One region of the Colwellia sp. MB02u-14 genome, then DNA from elsewhere that is predicted to be linked to it. Evidence: predicted binding sites of a transcription regulator. Region 1 holds the regulator's gene; each other region holds the start of a gene.
The links. Region 1 encodes LexA, which represses DNA repair genes until DNA is damaged. Its sites were predicted from a motif close to TACTGTATNNNNATACAGTA; they were not measured.

Region 1 (6,646 bases):
ATATCCATCAAGATATTATTGATGAAGCCGCAATTTTTATGCTGATGCAAGAGCAATGTGAATTCTATACTTCATTGGCTGACACCGAAGGTGTTGTTGATGGTTTATTGGGGCAGCATGGGCAAATATCGGACAGAAAAATTGCGATAAATTATCAAGAATTTATCACTCGACTTCGCCAATTTAAAAATGAACATGAACCGGCATTCAAAGGTTTTCATATTCAAAAGCAAAAGGTATTAGCGGCACAACGTAAACGCTTACGCTTAGAAGAGTTTAAACCAAGAGCGCTGTCTTCGTTTGTACGTAATAAATTAATTAATGATGTTTATTTCCCGATTATTGGTATTAATTTAGCTAAACAAATTGGCGCAGCTGGTAATAATAAACGTTCTGATTTAATGGGATTATTACTGCTTATTTCTCCCCCAGGTTATGGTAAAACAACGCTTATTGAATACGTTGCCAGTAAGCTAGGTATGACCTTTGTTAAAATAAACTGTCCGTCGATAGGACACGAACAGTTGTCACTAGATCCCGCTCAGGCAAACAACTCAACAGCTAAAAATGAAGTTGAAAAGATTAACTTAGCCTTCGAAATGGGTAACAATGTTATGTTGTACCTTGATGATATTCAGCATACTAATCCTGAGTTTTTACAAAAGTTTATTTCCTTATGTGATGGCTCAAGAAAAGTGGAGGGTGTTTGGAATGGTGACAGTAAAACCTATGATATGCGCGGCAAAAAATTTGCAGTTGTCATGGCTGGTAATCCTTATACCGAATCAGGAGAAGCATTTAGCATTCCTGATATGTTGGCTAACCGAGCCGATATTTATAACTTAGGTGATACCTTAAGTGGTCGAGAAGAAGAGTTCTCTTTAAGCTTTATTGAAAATAGCTTAACCAGTAATCGCTATATCGCACCACTAGCGACCCGAGATATGGACGACCTCTATAACTTGGTTAAAATTGCCGATGGCCAACAAGTTGCCACAACTGAGCTAAAGCATAATTACTCGCAAGCAGAGGTCAATGAAATAGTTGCGGTTATTAAACGTATTCGTAAAATTCAAGCGACGGTATTAAAAGCCAATCAACAGTACATTGCCTCTGCCGCCCAAGACGATAAGTACCGCACTGAGCCTTCGTTCAAGTTACAAGGAAGCTATCGCAATATGAATAAGATGGCGGAAAAAGTAGTACCGGTTATGACCGAAGAGGAAGTCGAGCAGCTTATCGCCGATCATTATCGTGGTGAAGCGCAAACACTCACCATAGGCGCTGAAGAAAATTTACTTAAATTAGCCGAGCTGCGCAACAATCAAACCAGTGAAGAAAAAGTGCGTTGGCAACAAATTAAGGCAGATTTTGTTCGTTATCAAAGCTTGGGTGATAGTGATAACCCGATTGCGGCTGTTGCTAGCCAAATATCGTTATTGCAAAAAGGGCTCAATCAAATAGGAGAAGCTTTGTTAGAGCCTAAATCTGCAGCGTTAGATAGCTTGAATGAAACGCTTGCCAGTCTTAAACTGCAAGTGAATATTGAAAAACCAGATGATTCAGCATTAGCTGAAACTTTGGCGTTATTTAGTGAAAATATGGCGTCTTTTTTAACGCCGCTGGTTAACGCGTTACAAAGTAATAAAAATGTCGATTTGGCGATGATCGATACTTTAAAAACATTGAACCTGACTACTGAAAAATCAGTAAAAAGTTCTGAGACCCATATTCAAAAAATTAGTCGAGAACTCGCTTCAGGAAAACAAAATAGCGATGAGCTTTCTGCGGACGAGTACTAGCTAACATCGGCTATGCTAAACGAGAAAATAGTTGCCAGTAGTAAAGATAAACCAGGAAGATGCCTTGTTACCTTTAGACAAACCACAACATATTGGTTTGTTGTTAGCGATGCGTCTTTGGGAGTTACCTCAGTGTAAAGCACTGCGCAGAAATTAATATTTATTGCCAAACCGAGAACACATAACGTTATACTCCCTATAAACGTATAACTGCATGCTAATGGAAGATGTTTAAAGTTATTAGCCCTTTTAATATGATACTAAAATTGTGTTTTAAAAAATATTATCTCGCTTCTTTTCAGAAATGAATAAAGCGTCAATAATTAACGTTCAACATAAAAAATGATGGAGCGCAGCTATGAATGAAAAAATTGCAGCACTTAAGTCAGACCTAGCGCTACTTAAAGAACAATTTAGTAAAAAAATTACTGATGCAGAAATTCGTTTAAAAAATATGATTGAACAAGACAGCCTAGATACTTCGGTTGAACGTGGCTATAAAATTCAAGCTTCTTTTGAAGAGCCAGCAGATTCTTTAGCTAATGGTGAATGTGTAATTTTACTGCATGGGCTTGCACGTTCGGCTAACTCCATGAAAGCTATTGAAAAACGACTATTGACAGAAGGTTATTTTGTGATAAATATCAACTACCCTTCTAGAGATTATTCGATAGAAGAGTTGGCTGAAAAAGTGATTTCTAAAGCGCTATTAATTTGTGAAAGTCGTCAAGTTAACTTTGTTACCCATTCAATGGGCGGTATATTAGTTCGCCAATATTTAAGTATGCACAAAATACCTAATTTAAATAAAGTCGTGATGCTGGGTCCACCAAACAAAGGCAGTGAAGTTGTTGATAAACTAAAAAATACACCTGGTTTTAGTTTCATCAATGGTGATGCGGGTATGCAATTAGGTACCGGCGAATTTAGTATCCCTAGTAATCTTGGCAATGCTAATTTTGATTTGGGTGTTATTGCCGGTAATCAAAGTATTAATTGGATATTATCAACACTTATTCCTGATAAAGATGATGGTAAAGTTTCGGTTGCTAGTACCAAACTTGATGGTATGAATGATCACATTGAAATGGAAACAACCCATCCGTTTATGATGAAAAATGAAAAAGTGATTGAGCAAGTTATTCATTATTTAAAATCAGGTAGTTTTCAAAAATAATTATCCCAGAAAGCTTGCCTTTAATAACGACCTGTATATACTCACAGTAACAACTGTGTAAATTTACAGGCTCCCTATGCTAAATGAAATCAGCGAATTACGCCCTCTAACGAACCGACAACAACAAGTTTTTGATCTGATCAAAGACAAAATAAGCGATACGGGTATGCCACCAACACGTGCTGAAATAGCCAAGTTTTTTGGCTTTAAATCAGCAAATGCAGCAGAGGAACATTTAAAAGCTTTGGCTAAAAAAGGCTATATAGAAATGTTGCCAGGTACTTCTCGCGGCATTCGTTTGACTGAGAAGTTAATGGAAGAAGCCGGTTTACCTTTAATCGGCAGAGTGGCTGCAGGTGAACCTATTTTAGCTGCAGAGCATGTTGAAGATCATTACAAAGTTGATGGTAATTTGTTCCACCCAGCCGCTGATTACTTATTGAGAGTTAATGGCGAAAGCATGAAAAATATCGGCATACTTGATGGTGACTTGTTAGCTGTTCATCAAACGACCGATGTACAGAATGGCCAAGTAATTGTTGCTCGTGTCGAAGAAAATGTTACGGTTAAACGTTATAAACGAGAAGGTAACATCGTTTACTTACATGCTGAAAATGATGACTTCTCTCCTATAAAAGTCGATTTGTCTGATCAAGAGTTTAATATTGAAGGGTTGGCTGTTGGCGTTATTCGCTCGGCAGACTGGATGTAATTAAGTTAACCTATCCTATCCAATAAACTTGGTGGTAACTAAGTCAATTTATCTAACAAATATAGTATTAATTACGTCAAACTGCTCGGCAAACTTTAGTGTATAAAATAGGCTAAAGTTTGCTTTTCTAACCTTTCGTATTCTTTTCATGCAAACCTTTCTCTTTACTAAGAATAATTTTCATTCTAAAGCCCATTCAAACAACTTTATCTTTCTCTGATTAAAAAACAACCAAGATCAATTTTTGCAATATGCGTATTTATACTCAGCTGTTTATTTTTAATACTACGGCTACAGCCCTTTGTTATTAGGCTTTTATCTGTATTAGAGTTGATACTCTATTGTTTTTATTGGTTTTTATTTTAAAATAGCTCGATTTTTAAATTGACCCAGATCAACTTTTAAGTAATTCTAGTTTGGAATGTGTACAAATATAAATATAAGACGATGTTGTTGACGCTAACTGGTTGATAACAAAATTGCTAAGAAAATAATAAAAATCCGTACTAAAGGATGTGTTTTGTCCTAGGTATCAAGTTTTAAACTTTTATAGGGTGAAGGAGATGTCGTGTGAAAAGACGTAACCTAGGTTGGCTGTTGTTGGGGAGTGTTCTTTCCAGTTCAGCTTGGGCAGATATGCAATTAAATCTGACCAAGGGTGTAACAGAAGTAAGTAGAGATGTTTACGATCTACATATGCTCGCAATGTATATATGTGTAGCAATCGGTGTGGTTGTTTTTGGTGCTATGTTTTGGTCAATGGTTTTCCACCGAAAATCCAAAGGGGCTAAATCAGCAGATTTTCATGAAAGTACAAAAGTAGAGATTCTCTGGACAGCAATTCCCATTGTCATTCTTATCGCTATGGCTGTACCAGCAACGAAAACACTGATCGAAATGGAAAATAACGACGATTCTGACGTTACCATTCAGATCACAGGTTCTCAGTGGAAGTGGCATTATAAATATTTTGATCAAGATATTGAGTTCTACTCCGTTTTATCTACGCCAAGACCACAGTATGAAACACAAGAAGGTAAACACCTTAGTGTTGATGCCGGCGACAAAGTCAAAGGTGAAAATTATTTACTCGAGGTTGATAAACACCTTGTCATTCCAGTTAATAAGAAAGTACGATTTTTAATCACTTCTGACGATGTTATTCATGCTTGGTGGGTACCTGCTTTTGCAGTAAAGCAAGATGCTAACCCAGGATTTATTAATGAAGCATGGACAAAAGTTGACGAGCCTGGGATATACCGAGGTCAGTGTGCTGAGCTTTGTGGTAAAGATCACGGTTTTATGCCTATTGTTGTCGAAGTAAAGTCTGAAGCTGATTATGCTCTTTGGCTCGATGAGCAACACGAAATTAATGCGCAAGCTGCTGCTGCTGAGAAAGCGTCTCTTAACGCTTCCGCATCAATGGATGAACTGATGACTTTGGGTGAAACTACCTATGTTGCCTACTGTGCTGCCTGTCATCAAGTTTCTGGTGCTGGTCTACCTCCAGCATTTCCTGCACTTAAAGGAAGCTCTGTTGCTACGGGTAGTATTGCTGCGCATATTGATATTGTACTCAATGGTAAAGCGGGTTCAGGTATGCAAGCTTATGATAAGCAGTTAAGTATGAAGCAAATTGCTGCAGTTGTGACCTATGAGCGTAATGCTTGGGGTAACAATACCGGCGATGCCGTACAAGCCGCTGATGTTAAAAGTTTTGCTAATGATTCAGGCAATGACACAGAAACACCGGTAAAAGTCGCTGAAGTGGTTGTTGAAGAAGCCCCAGCAGAAGATCTCACTAGAGTGTATAGCGAAGATGAATTGATGGTTATGGGTGAGCAAGTTTACATGAAAGCTTGTGCTGCTTGTCATCAAGTTTCTGGTGTGGGTTTACCTCCGGCATTTCCTGCACTAAAAGATAGTGTAATTGCACTGGGTGACATTGCTGTGCATATAGACATGGTTATTAATGGCAGTAAGAAAAACCCTGCTATGGCTGCTTTTGGTAGCCAGTTAACTAAAACCGAAATAGCGGCTGTTGTTACTTATGAGCGTAATGCTTGGGGCAATAACACCGGTGATTTAGTACAACCTGCAGCCGTTGATGCTGCTAGTGCGAAGTAGGGGGATATAAAATGACTACAGACGTTATAGAACAAGAATCGCACGACGATCATCATGATGACCATAAAATGAAAGGCATCAAACGTTGGTTGTACACGACAAATCATAAAGATATAGGTACGTTATATCTATGGTTTGCTTTTATTATGCTATTAACCGGCGGTGCTTTAGCCATGGTTATTCGAGCCGAGTTATTCCAACCCGGTTTGCAAATAGTGGAGCCTGATTTTTTCAATCAGCTAACTACTGTACATGGTTTGATCATGGTGTTTGGTGCAATTATGCCGGCCTTTACGGGGTTTGCAAACTGGATGATACCTATGATGATTGGTGCTCCAGATATGGCTTTACCACGTATGAATAATTGGAGCTTCTGGATTCTACCTTTTGCTTTTGGGATTCTTTTGTCTACATTCTTTATGGAGTCAGGTGCGCCTAACTTTGGTTGGACATTCTACGCACCACTTTCTACAACCTATTCAAATGGTAGTACGGCATTTTTTGTTTTTGCTGTTCATATTATGGGTATCTCATCAATAATGGGCGCGATTAATATCGTTGTTACCATTATGAACATGCGTGCGCCGGGTATGACTTACATGAAAATGCCATTGTTTGTTTGGACATTTTTTATTACCGCCTATTTATTAATCGCCGTAATGCCTGTCCTCGCGGGTGTGGTAACCATGTTGTTAACTGATACGTATTTTGGCACAAGTTTCTTTGATGCTGCAGGTGGCGGTGACCCGGTATTATTCCAGCACCTTTTCTGGTTCTTCGGGCATCCTGAAGTTTACATCATGATATTGCCAGCTTTTGGTATTGTCT
Region 2 (6,646 bases), on a different contig from region 1:
GTTAATGTTTAATAACCTATCTGTATTTATTTATGAGTAACATCTTGAAGTGTTATTTTTTATTAGATTGCGGTAATATCAAAACTCTGAAGAAAACATGGCAGATTTTACCCTTGACTATAAAAGTACTTTCCCCGGTAGAACGACATAATAATGACGTCATTAAAACTTATGACAGTATATTAAAAGATATACAAGATGAAGAAGCGCTTATTTTTATGAATCATGGCTTCGCTCCATGTGAAATTTTATTAGATGACATTGATAAAAAATGGAAACATCAAATATCGCTTTACAACAACATGCTAATTCAAGCATTCAAGCTTGGTTTAAGCGAAGTCCTAACCGATAAATCGATTTTAGAAATAGGAAGTGGACGTGGCGGTGGCTTAGCTTTTGTTAAAAAATATTATAATCCAAAACAAGCAACAGGCGTTGACCTAAATAAAAATCAAGTAACTTTTTGTGCTAACACTCACAAAATAGAAGGTCTGCACTATATGGAGGGCGACGCATGTGCCTTAAATATTGAAGACAACAGTATTGATATTATCTTTAATGTTGAATCATCGCATTGTTACTCAAATATCAATCAATTTTATCGCCAAGTTAGTGATAAACTTAAACCTGGAGGCTTCTTTCTCTATACCGATATATTTTTCCCGGATGAGAAGCTTTATGATGATTTTTTAGCTTTTAAACAGAATTTAATTCCTGGCATGGATATTTTATATGCTGAAGATATGACCGAAAACGTCATTAATGCTTGTCGATTAGATAAAGTAGACTTTAAAACAACACTGCCCAAGACAATTGCGGCTTTAATGTCAGAAATTGCTGAAGTTAAATTAGATAAATACGAAAAAGGTCTTATTAAATATATTACGGTTGTGGCAATAAAGCGCTAACGCTTCATTGTAAATGAATAGCGACTATTAATTGATTATAATAATCAAATTTACATTCTTCAGATATAATAAGCCACCGCAAATGCGATGGCTTATTAAGATATAGATGACTAATAACAGCTTATTCGGTAACCGCTTCTTCTTTAGGTAATTTATCACCCGCTCTTACGCTTTTAACTAACAGTAATTCACGTAAACGTTTATCAAGCTCTTTTGCCATTTCAGGTTTTTCTGCTAACGATTTAGAAGCGTTTGCTTTACCTTGGCCAATACGATCGCCATTGTAACTGTACCAAGAACCCGCTTTTTCAACCATATTATGCTGAACACCTAGGTCAATTAATTCACCTAAGCTGTTAATCCCTTCCCCATATAAAATTTGAAATTCAGCTTGTTTAAAAGGAGGCGCTATTTTGTTTTTAACCACTTTTACGCGGGTTTCATTACCAATAATTTCGTCGCCTGCTTTTACAGCACCGATACGTCGAATATCTAAACGAACAGAAGCATAAAACTTAAGTGCATTACCACCCGTTGTGGTTTCAGGAGAACCAAACATTACACCAATTTTCATACGAATTTGGTTAATGAAAATAATCATGGTATTTGATTTTTTCAAGTTACCCGTTAACTTACGCATTGCTTGTGAAAGCATACGGGCTTGTAAACCCATGTGTGAGTCGCCCATATCGCCTTCAATTTCTGCTTTGGGTGTAAGTGCAGCAACAGAATCGACAACAATAACGTCTATAGCACCTGAACGCGTTAGCATGTCACAAATTTCCAATGCTTGCTCACCAGTATCAGGCTGAGAAACAAGTAATTCGTTGATGTTAACACCTAACTTTTCAGCATAAATAGGGTCAAGTGCATGTTCAGCATCAACAAAGGCACACACTTTACCGTTACGCTGAGCTTCAGCAATAACTTCAAGTGTTAAGGTTGTTTTACCACTTGATTCAGGACCATAAATTTCAACAACACGCCCAAGTGGCAAACCACCCGCACCGAGTGCAACATCAAGCGCTAATGAACCTGTAGAAATGGTTTCAACATCCATGGTGTTATTATCACCAAGTTTCATAATTGAGCCTTTACCAAATTGTCTTTCAATTTGACTTAATGCTGCTGCTAATGCTTTTTCTTTATCATCTTTCATGTTTGTTCCGCCGATGTTGCTAAGATTTCGTTTTGATGAAGCAAGTATACTGTATGACCGTACAGTATCAAGCTTTTTTACAACTATTTTAATTATATTATCAAAAACAAAACGAGTTGACTTTTAAGTCATTGATAAACAAAAACATAACGAACATTAATAACTTTTAATCATTACTCACCAAAAAGTTACTATTTATATTATCACTGTAAAATCCTTTCATAAATCTTATCGTATTCAGTAAAAACTTTAGTTAAATAAATAGAGTCTAAATTTGCCAGTTATGACATAATTGTGACCTTACTCTTTCATTGAACTTATGAGTTACCGCATAGAAATGACGACAGCAAACTTAGACTTATCCTCACACACCCCTATGATGCGCCAGTACTTAACCATTAAAGCTGAGTTCCCTCATATTTTAATTTTTTATCGCATGGGTGACTTTTACGAATTATTTTTTGATGATGCGAAAAAAGCATCTGATTTGCTCGATATTTCATTAACCGCTCGCGGCAAGACAGGTGGCAATGCTATACCAATGGCAGGCGTTCCCTATCATGCGGTGGAGAATTATCTAGCAAAATTAGTACAACTGGGTGAATCTGTTGCCATTTGTGAACAAATTGGTGACCCAGCAACCAGTAAAGGTCCTGTTGAACGTAAAGTTGTTAGAGTTATTACCCCAGGCACAGTGAGTGATGAAGCATTATTACTTGATAAGCATGACAACCTAATTGTTGCGGTAAGTGAAGGCAATAATAAGTCATCGCAACGCTTTGGACTGTCTTATCTTGATATGACCAGTGGCCGCTTTGTACTGACCGAGCCAAGCACCATCGAGCAGTTACAAGCTGAATTACAGCGTTTATCTCCTGCTGAACTCCTCTACAGTGAGTCGTTCTCAGCGCCAGAGTTACTAAAAGGCTATCAAGGGTTAAGAAGAAGATCTGAATGGGAATTTGATTTAGACACGGCCATTAATTTACTCAATACACAATTTGGCACTAAAGAACTTTCTGGCTTTGGTGTTGATGATAAATCATTAGGCTTAATGGCCGCTGGTTGCTTATTCCAATATGTAAAAGAATGTCAACGCAGTGCGCTTCCTCACATTCGAGCCATTATTTGTGAGTCTTCTGCTTCTGGTGTCATTTTAGATGCGGCAACTCGTCGTAATTTAGAACTCACGCAAAACTTACAGGGTGGCTTTGAAAATACCCTCGCATCGGTATTAGACAAGTCAGCGACACCAATGGGTTCTAGATTACTGAAGCGTTGGTTACATTTTCCTTTACGTGATTTAAACATATTAACCGCACGTCAAAATGCAATTAGTGAACTATTGTCACAAGATTTAACGTCTGAATTATTTAGCCAACTTAAATCTTTTGGTGATATTGAGCGTATTGTTTCTCGCATTGCCTTACGCTCTGCGCGTCCAAGAGATTTTGCTCGTTTACGTAATGCCTTAAGTCAATTGCCTGAACTTCAGCAACATTTACACGCTTGTCAGCAAGCACATATCACTGAATTAGCGTCACAAAGTTTTCCGATACCCAACTTACACGACTTATTACAACATGCTTTAGTTGAAAACCCACCCGTTCTTATCCGTGATGGTGGTGTTATTGCCAAAGGCTATCATGAAGAACTTGATGTGTTACGTGACTTAAGTGATGGTGCTACTGAATTTCTTGCCCAACTCGAAGCGCGTGAAAAAGAACGTACGGGTATTAGTTCCTTAAAAGTAGGTTATAACAGGGTTCATGGCTTCTTTATTGAAATGAGTCGTACTGCCGCGAACGATGTACCTGATGATTATATTCGTCGACAAACCTTAAAAAATAACGAACGTTTTATTACCAATGAACTAAAACAACACGAAGAGAGAGTACTCAGTGCCCAAAGTAAATTTCTCGCATTGGAAAAACGTTTATATGATGAACTGTTCGATTTAGTCTTACCCGATTTAGAAAAGCTGCAGTTACTTGCACAAGCAATTGCCGAGTTAGATGTCTTGAATACTTTTGCTGAACGTGCCGAGAGCTTGAATTACGTACAACCCAATTTAACAAAAAATAACGGTATTGAAATTAGCGCGGGTCGCCACCCTGTTGTCGAGTTAATGACAAGCGAACCCTTTATTGCCAATCCAGTAACGTTAAATACCGAACGTAAAATGCTGATAATTACTGGCCCTAACATGGGCGGTAAATCAACCTATATGCGGCAAACGGCACTCATTGTTTTATTGGCTCATATTGGTTGTTATGTACCGGCAGATTCAGCAAGTATTAGTATGGTTGATCGTATATTTACCCGTATTGGTGCGTCTGATGATCTAGCCAGTGGCCGATCAACTTTTATGGTTGAGATGACAGAAACCGCTAATATCTTGCATAATGCGACAGAAAAAAGTTTAGTGTTATTGGATGAAATAGGTCGAGGTACCAGTACTTATGATGGTTTATCTCTTGCTTGGGCGTGCGCTGAAATGCTGGCGATTAAAACCAAAGCTTTTACTTTGTTTGCCAGCCACTATTTTGAATTAACACTTTTAGCCGAGCAAATACCGACACTGGTTAATGTACATTTAGATGCGGTTGAACATGGTGATACCATTGTCTTTATGCATAGGGTTCAAGAAGGTGCTGCAAGCAAAAGCTTTGGCTTACAAGTAGCACAATTAGCTGGTGTGCCTAAGCCGGTTATTCAACGAGCAAAACAACGCTTGGCTGAACTTGAAAAACAACAGACGCCTTCTATTATCAATGTTGAACAGCAACCTTTTGAGCAACTTTCATTTATTGAAAATACTCACCCCATACTTGAGTCCTTATCATCAATTGATGTCAATGATTTAACCCCTAAACAAGCATTAGATTTATTGTTTGAGTTTAAAAGTAAAATTTAACCGCTTATGGTTGGCATAAAAAAACCAGCAAATGCTGGTTTTTTTATAGACTCAATCAGTTAATTAAGCTTGGAACAAGGCTTCTATTGATAAATCTTGTTGGCTCAATATATCCCGTAAACGCTTAAGTGCTTCAACTTGAATTTGGCGAACACGTTCACGTGTCAAACCAATTTCTACGCCAACGTCTTCTAATGTTGCCGCCTCGTAGCCTAACAAACCAAAACGACGAGCAAGTACTTCACGTTGCTTAGAGTTCAATTCATTTAGCCAATGAATAATGTTATTTTTAATATCTGTAGTTTGTAGGCTGCCTTCTGGGCCGCCACTCTTGTCATCAGGAATAACGTCTAATAATACTTTGTCGTTTTCACCACCAAAAGGTGAATCAACCGATGTCATACGCTCATTCAAACGTAGCATTTTAGTAACATTAGCCACCGGGACATCAAGCTGTTCAGCAATATCTTCTGCGGTAGGTTCATGGTCAAGTTTTTGGACCAATTCACGCGAGGTGCGTAAATAAATATTGAGTTCTTTTACGACATGGATAGGTAAACGGATAGTGCGGGTTTGATTCATAATGGCACGTTCAATCGTTTGACGTATCCACCATGTTGCATAAGTTGAAAAACGGAAGCCACGTTCTGGGTCGAATTTTTCTACGGCGCGGATCAAACCTAAATTACCTTCTTCAATTAAGTCGAGTAATGGCAAACCACGATTGTTATAGCGACGGGAAATTTTAACAACTAAACGCAAGTTACTTTCGATCATGCGTTTTCTAGAGGGCTCGTCACCTTTAAGAGCAAGGCGAGAAAAATAGACTTCTTCTTCTGCGCTAAGTAGCGGAGAAAAACCAATTTCACTTAAATACAACTGAGTAGCATCTAAATTTGATGGAGCATCTTCTCTATCTTTAGATGATGCTTTAGTTGACTCATTTTTATCTACAACAGTATTTACTAATTCTTTTTCTATACCCATGCTGTATCTCCCGATATGCTGCAAAGTCTACTATCACTGATTAAGTATTCACACGAACTCCAATTTATTATTATTATTATTATTTATTATTTCGACAGATACTTCATTGGGTTAACTGATTTTCCGCGAAAGCGAACTTCAAAATGAAGCATAACTCTTTCAGCGTCTGTATCACCCATTTTAGCGATAACTTGACCCGCTTTTATCAACTGCTGTTCTTTAACTAAGATACTCTCATTATGAGCATAAGCACTAAGGTAATCATCATTATGTTTAACAATAATTAACCGTCCATATCCTCGTAAAGCATCACCGGCATAAACGACTACGCCATTAGCTGTTGATTTAACCGAGTCACCGCGTGTACCTGCGATATTTATTCCTTTATTACCTTGTTTTGCTGTAGAAAACCCTTCAATGACTTTTCCTTTAGCAGGCCACAACCAAGTCCTTATCTTTTGAGAAAATGTTGTGCCATTTGCAGAGGTTTTGTTGTTTACTTTTTGCTCTCTTACGTTTTTACCATACGCCTGCTTTTTATTTGATGCAACAGGTTTTTTTACCCTTATTGGTTTCTTATTTTTTTGCTTTTCAACGCGAGCTATATGATTACTGGCTTGAGCAGAATTTTTGACTAGAAATAATTTTTGTCCAGGAAATATTCTGTAAGGTGAC
Region 3 (6,646 bases), on a different contig from region 1:
AGTGATGTAAGGTAAGTTAACATCAGTTTGCTGTGCTGAAGAAAGCTCACACTTTGCTTTTTCTGCTGCTTCTTTCAAACGTTGCATTGCAAGTGGATCAGTTGTTAAATCCATGCCTTGGTCTTTCTTGAATTCAGCGACAAGATAGTTGATTAAACGGTTATCAAAATCTTCACCACCTAAGTGGGTATCGCCGTTAGTCGCTAATACTTCAAACGTGTGCTCGCCTTCAACTTCATCAATTTCAATAATTGAAATATCGAAAGTACCACCACCTAAATCGTAAACCGCAATAACTTTATCGCCTTCTTGCTTGTCCATGCCGTAAGCAAGGGCAGCAGCAGTTGGCTCATTGATAATACGTTTAACTTCAAGACCCGCAATACGACCCGCATCTTTAGTTGCTTGGCGTTGTGAATCGTTAAAGTAAGCAGGAACCGTGATTACAGCTTCTGTAACTGCTTCACCTAAAAAGTCTTCTGCTGTTTTTTTCATTTTCTTTAAAACTTCAGCTGAAACTTGTGGTGGCGCAACGTTCTTATCACGTGTTGTAACCCAAGCATCACCATTGTCAGCTTTAACAATACCAAATGGCATGATTTTAATATCACGCTGAACTTCTTCGTCTTCAAAGCGACGACCAATTAAACGCTTAATAGCATATAATGTATTTTTTGGGTTTGTTACAGATTGACGTTTAGCAGGTTGACCTACTAATGTTTCGCCTTCTTCTGTATATGCAATAATTGAAGGCGTTGTACGATCACCCTCTGCATTTTCAATTACACGTGCTTTGCCGCCATCTAGTACAGCAACACAAGAGTTTGTTGTCCCTAGGTCAATACCGATTATTTTGCCCATCTTTAGGATCTCCGAATACTAATTAAAATAAAGCTTATTAAAGTAAGATTTTTTAATAAACCTGTTGATGAAACAAATAGTGGGGGCAGGAAAATTCTTTTCAACTATTTTGAAAGAAAAAAGTAAATTTATTTCTTTATTTAGCTATTTATGAAGTTTTTTTGATTCTTTTACTGAAATAACGATAAAACAGCTTAATAAAAAATTTTTATCCTTAAATACAAAAAAGCGGTAAGAAGTTTATGAGCAACTTCTTACCGCTTTTTATTCTGTTTTTAATTATACTGTTGTATCTACTGCCGGAGCAGATTTAGAGACCATCACCATCGCTGGACGAATTAAACGACCATTGAGCTCATAGCCTTTTTGCATAACAGCAATAACGGTATTAGGTGCAACGCCTTCAACTTCTTGCATTGACATCGCTTGATGCAACTCAGGGTTGAAAGGTTCATTTTGTGGGTCAACACCTTTAACACCAAATTTCTCTAAAGAAGCAATTAAGCCTTGAAGTGTTAATTCAACACCTTCAATAATAGCGGTATTACTTTCATCTTCTTTATCAATATTCTCTAAAGCACGTTCTAAATTATCAACTGAAACTAACATTTCAGCAGCAAATTTCTCTAAAGCAAACTTACGTGCTTTATCAACGTCTTGTGCGCTACGACGGCGAATATTATCAACTTCTGCTTTAGCACGAACCACAGAATCTTTTTGATCAGCAATGGTCGTTTGTGCTGAAGAAAGACTGAGCTCAAGCTTATTGATTTTTTCTTGTTCTGCGCTAATTACGTCATGCACAAAAACATGTTGTACTTCAACTTGCTCTTCAGCTTGATCAATAATTTCTTGTACCAAAGTTTCTTCAGGCATTAAAGCTTCAGTTGATGGTTTAGCGGTATTTTTATTTTCTGTTGACTCATTAGTCATGAAAGCTCCAAAATAAACTAATAGTATATTTAACAATATAAGGGTTATATAAATCTGATAACCGTAATTATGGGGACTTCTTGCTACGTTTCAAGCATTAATGCCTATTTAATTAACTTTGTTTACACTTAGAGCTTGATAGCACCTTGAAAAAATAGCATATCTTTTATATAGACATTCTATATTAAAGAAATAACCTGTAGTTATCGATTCGCTGACCAAGGCAAAAAAGGCAAGTTTAAGCTACATTATTGATTTGAGAAAAAGACTATTGCCGTTAATCAACACATTATCTTTAGCCTATTGAATTTTGCTAAATACAAAATACGGGCTCAAATAGCTATAAAGTAAATCATTTATAAAAAGTCAACTTTACAAGCCATTAAAATACAGCGAAACTATTATTAACCCTAAGACAAAAATAATTTACAGTGTAGACATGAGTAAAATTTTTAATACCATAGGTTTAATTGGCAAACCAAACCATGAAGGAGCAAGCGCAACAATCACCGCGCTTTATCAATTTCTGACAGAACAGAACTACAAAGTATTAATTGAAAGCTCTGTTGCCCCTTCAATTGATATCGACAAGCTCACCGTTAACACCTTAATGGAGATTGGTGAACAAGCTGACCTCGCAATTGTTGTTGGTGGTGACGGTTACATGTTAGGTGCTGCGCGTGTTTTATCGTGTTACGACGTTGGTGTTATAGGAGTAAACAGAGGCAACTTAGGCTTTCTTACTGATTTATCGCCTGATGAATTACTTGAACCTCTCCAAGAAATTCTACAAGGTAAATCTCGCTGTGAACAACGTTTTATTATAGAAGCGGAAGTTTATCGTCATGGTAAGTTGAAAAGTTCAAACAGTGCCGTAAATGAAGCGGTACTTCATGCTGGAAAAGTTGCCAGCATGATTGAGTTTGAAGTTTATATTGATGGCAGTTTCATGTTTAGTCAGCGCTCTGACGGCCTAATAGTATCAACACCTACGGGGTCAACTGCCTATTCAATGTCTGCAGGTGGCCCTATTCTGACACCTAATTTAAATGCTTTATCTTTAGTTCCCATGTTTCCACATACTTTAACCAGTAGACCGATAGTTGTAGACGGCAACAGTGAAATAAAATTAGTGCTTGCCAATGAAAATTATGAAAACTTACAGGTAAGCTGTGATGGCCACGTAATATTGGCTGTTATGCCTGGCGATGAAGTTATTATCAGAAAAAGTGCATACACCCTTCGATTGATCCATCCACTCGATCATGACTACTTTAATGTACTACGCAGTAAATTAGGCTGGGGTAATAAACTTTATTAATTTTTAATAAATTCAGCCTGTTGAATTTTTATGCGATTAATACTTGCACAAACCCAAATTACTGTATAAATTAACAGTTATATATTTACACAGTAATTTGGCTTCGAAATGCTTTTACAACTTAACATTCAAAACTTCGCAATTGTCCGATCTTTAGATATAGATTGGCGCAAAGGTATGACAACAATTACCGGAGAAACAGGCGCAGGTAAATCGATAGCGATTGATGCCTTAGGTTTATGTTTAGGTGATAGAGCGCTGAATAACGTTGTAAGGCCAAATACTAAAAAAGCAGAGTTAGCGGCAACCTTTGATATTAAGAAAAATATTTCTGCACAAAAATGGCTTAAGAACAACGATCTTTCCCTTACCGATGAACACGACCCTGAGCAAGATTACGAATGTATTTTACGCCGAGTAATATCGGCAGAGGGCCGTTCAAAAGCTTATATAAATGGCAGCCAAGTACCGCTTACTCAACTAAAAGATATTGCACAATTTTTAATAAGTATTCATGGCCAACATGACCATCAACTCATTGTAAAGCCAGCACAACAACGAAAAATACTTGATGAGTATGCCGATCATCAGCATTTATTAGACGACGTTCAATATTATTATCAGCAGTGGCGAAATCTAAAAACAGAATTAAAAAAGTTGCAAGAAAGCAAAGAACAGCGTCAAGCTAAACTGCAATTATTACAATACCAAGTAAATGAGTTAGACGAATTTTCATTGCAGATGGAAGAATTTGAAACGTTAGAAAGTGATTACAAGCGTCATAGTAACGGTCAGACATTATTAAGTGGTGTATTGGAATCATTGCAGGTCTTATCTGAAAATGAAGACTTTAATATCACAGATAGCCTGAGAACTCATTGTGAACAATTGAATGACTTAGCACATATGGATCCAAGCTTAGCTGACATAGCAAAAACATTAGCAGAAGCGCTGATTCAAATTGAAGATGCAAACGATGAGCTAAAGCATTACTACGATAGGCTTGAACTCGACCCAGAAGCTTATCAAATGATTGAAGACCGCTATTCACAGGCGATTAAATTAGGTAAAAAACATCAAGTTGCACCAGAATACATACCAACATTGCATATGGAAATTAAACAAGCATTGAACTTAATAAACTCAGACGGTTCAAGATTAGACACTGCATATATCGACATTGAAAAAGCTAAAGCTCATTATCTACAGTCGGCAAAAACGTTATCAACATCAAGAGTAAAGTCAGCTAAAATAATGAGTAAAAAAATTACACTTAGCATGAAAGAACTCAATATGAACAATGGCGTATTTGAAGTTTCAGTCAATCAAATTGAAGTTGAGGCATTATCACCGTTCGGGCTTGATGAAATAAACTTTTTAATCAGCCTTAACCCAGGTCAAAAAATAGAAGCGATGAATAAAGTTGCTTCAGGTGGTGAGTTATCACGCATTAGCTTAGCGATGCAGGTAATATTAGCTGATAAAGTTATTACGCCGACACTCATATTTGACGAAGTTGATGTTGGTATCAGTGGTCCGACAGCGGCAATGGTGGGTAGCAAACTGCAAGAGCTAGCAAAAAACACCCAAGTAATATGCGTTACTCATTTACCACAAGTAGCCAGCAAAGGACATCAGCAGTTATTTGTCAGTAAATTAACAGATGGAGAATTTACTGAAACAAAAGTGACGGAACTAAGTGAGAATGGTAGAGTCCAAGAAATTGCTCGCTTATTAGCGGGAAATAAAATTACTGATAATAGCTTAGCTAACGCACAAGAGTTGCTTGCCGGTTAATAATACAATTTAACGTAAAGCAGGTACGTGTCATTAAATAAACAGGAACAAAATAAATTGAAAATAGTTTTGTATCTGTCCGCTTGCTTAGTTATTATCCCTTATTGAACTTATTAGGATAAATGAATAATCATGTTGTTTCGTATTTTAGCCCTTACTATCGCCTTATCTCTTTCTGCCTGCTCAAGCTGGGTTTTTCGTATCGACATTCCTCAAGGGAATTTTTTAGAACAAAAGAATATTGACAAACTTCAAATAGGTATGAATAAAGAACAAGTAAAATTTGTATTAGGTAGCCCCGTTGTTGTCGATGCATTTAACAACGACACTTGGCACTATGTTTACTCATTAAAATCAGGGCGAAGTGAAGAACTAAACATTCAGAAAAAGTTTATTCTATCTTTCGACCAAGACTCATTAATTAGTGCTGAAGGTGACTTTGAATTATCGGAAAGTTTTTATGTGCCAATGGTGAACTAATTGGTACTGTACTTTTAGTTCAATAAAAAACGGCCTTAACAGCCGTTTTTTTATTTTACATTTTGCAGTAAATTTTTTAGCTGGCCTTATTTCGTCGAGGATCAACGCGACCACCCGTAACTTTATCGGCACGCCCTTCATTTTTTGCTTTTTCAGCTCTGCGCTTTCTAACCTCTTTTGGATCAGCAATTAACGGTCGATATATTTCAATACGATCTAAATCTCGTAAAGTATCTGTTAACTTAGCCACTCGATTCCAAATACCAACATTATTTATGGTTAGGTCTATTTCTTCAAAAACAGATAAAATGCCTGATGCAATAATACCTTGCTCTAACAAGGTGCCTTCGTCGACTAAAAACGTCAATAGCTCTTGTCTATCGGGTAGTCCATAAACAACTTCTATTTGTATTTTACGTTGAGCAAGTTCTTGCTCTATTTCTATGCTATCAACCATTAGAATGATAAACCTCTTTAGCTCTTTGTGTAAAAGCTTGTACCATATTATTCGTCAAACTTGTAAAAACACGGCCAAATGCCAAATCGAATACTTTACTCGAAAACTCATACTCTAAATGCAGACTAATCTTACAAGCTTCTCCGGATAATTCAGTAAGTTGCCAGTAACCCGTCAACTTTTTAAAGGGACCATCAACTAAATCAAGTTGTACTTTATTATCACCAATCAAGGTATTCTTGGTGGTAAACCATTTTTTTAGTACCCCCTTCGAAACCATCAAAGCAGCAGTAACTTCATTACCTTGCTGAGAAATTATCTTACTGTTACCACAATTTGGAATAAATTGAGGATAAGCAACAATGTCATTAATTAATTGATACATTTGGTCAACGCTATACATCACTAAAGCGCTGCGACTAATTACGGGCATTTATATTCCTCAGCTTTAAAGGGTAATGATAACAAAGCCGTGAGCAAAAGGCATTAAACAGAAAAATTGAAATTAATCATTCAAATATCAATAATTCTCCGTATAATGTTTGTGATTGCTATTTTTGATAGCAAACAAAATGGAAATATAATGGCACAGAAAAAAAAATCAAACAGCAATACTATTGCGTTAAACAAAAAAGCTCGTCATAACTATTCTTTAACTGATAAGTTTGAAGGTGGGATGAGCCTGCAGGGTTGGGAAATTAAAAGTATCCGTAGCGGAAAAGTTAATATTTCTGATTGTTATGTACACGTAAAAAACGGTGAAGCTTATTTACTGGGTGCTGAAATAATGCCGCTCA

Region 2: the regulator LexA is predicted to act here: its motif matches at 2,115-2,134, upstream of recA (recombinase RecA).
Region 3: the regulator LexA is predicted to act here: its motif matches at 3,175-3,194, upstream of recN (DNA repair protein RecN).

The regions. Positions count from the first base shown of each region.
Region 1 covers NZ_JACGUX010000085.1:158,316-164,961, reverse strand. The annotation lists gene H4J52_RS15945 (DNA repair ATPase) at 1-1,802, shown strand, start outside; gene H4J52_RS20130 (hypothetical protein) at 1,834-1,959, shown strand; gene H4J52_RS15940 (alpha/beta fold hydrolase) at 2,161-2,979, shown strand; gene lexA (transcriptional repressor LexA) at 3,056-3,691, shown strand; gene coxB (cytochrome c oxidase subunit II) at 4,262-5,818, shown strand; gene ctaD (cytochrome c oxidase subunit I) at 5,830-6,646, shown strand, end outside.
Region 2 covers NZ_JACGUX010000063.1:35,511-42,156, forward strand. The annotation lists gene H4J52_RS06715 (class I SAM-dependent methyltransferase) at 114-908, shown strand; gene recA (recombinase RecA) at 1,030-2,067, opposite strand; gene mutS (DNA mismatch repair protein MutS) at 2,405-4,984, shown strand; gene rpoS (RNA polymerase sigma factor RpoS) at 5,048-5,971, opposite strand; gene H4J52_RS06735 (peptidoglycan DD-metalloendopeptidase family protein) at 6,058-6,646, opposite strand, start outside.
Region 3 covers NZ_JACGUX010000006.1:120,504-127,149, reverse strand. The annotation lists gene dnaK (molecular chaperone DnaK) at 1-861, opposite strand, end outside; gene grpE (nucleotide exchange factor GrpE) at 1,141-1,794, opposite strand; gene nadK (NAD(+) kinase) at 2,234-3,115, shown strand; gene recN (DNA repair protein RecN) at 3,224-4,912, shown strand; gene H4J52_RS01970 (outer membrane protein assembly factor BamE) at 5,045-5,392, shown strand; gene H4J52_RS01965 (RnfH family protein) at 5,469-5,849, opposite strand; gene H4J52_RS01960 (SRPBCC family protein) at 5,842-6,282, opposite strand; gene smpB (SsrA-binding protein SmpB) at 6,433-6,646, shown strand, end outside.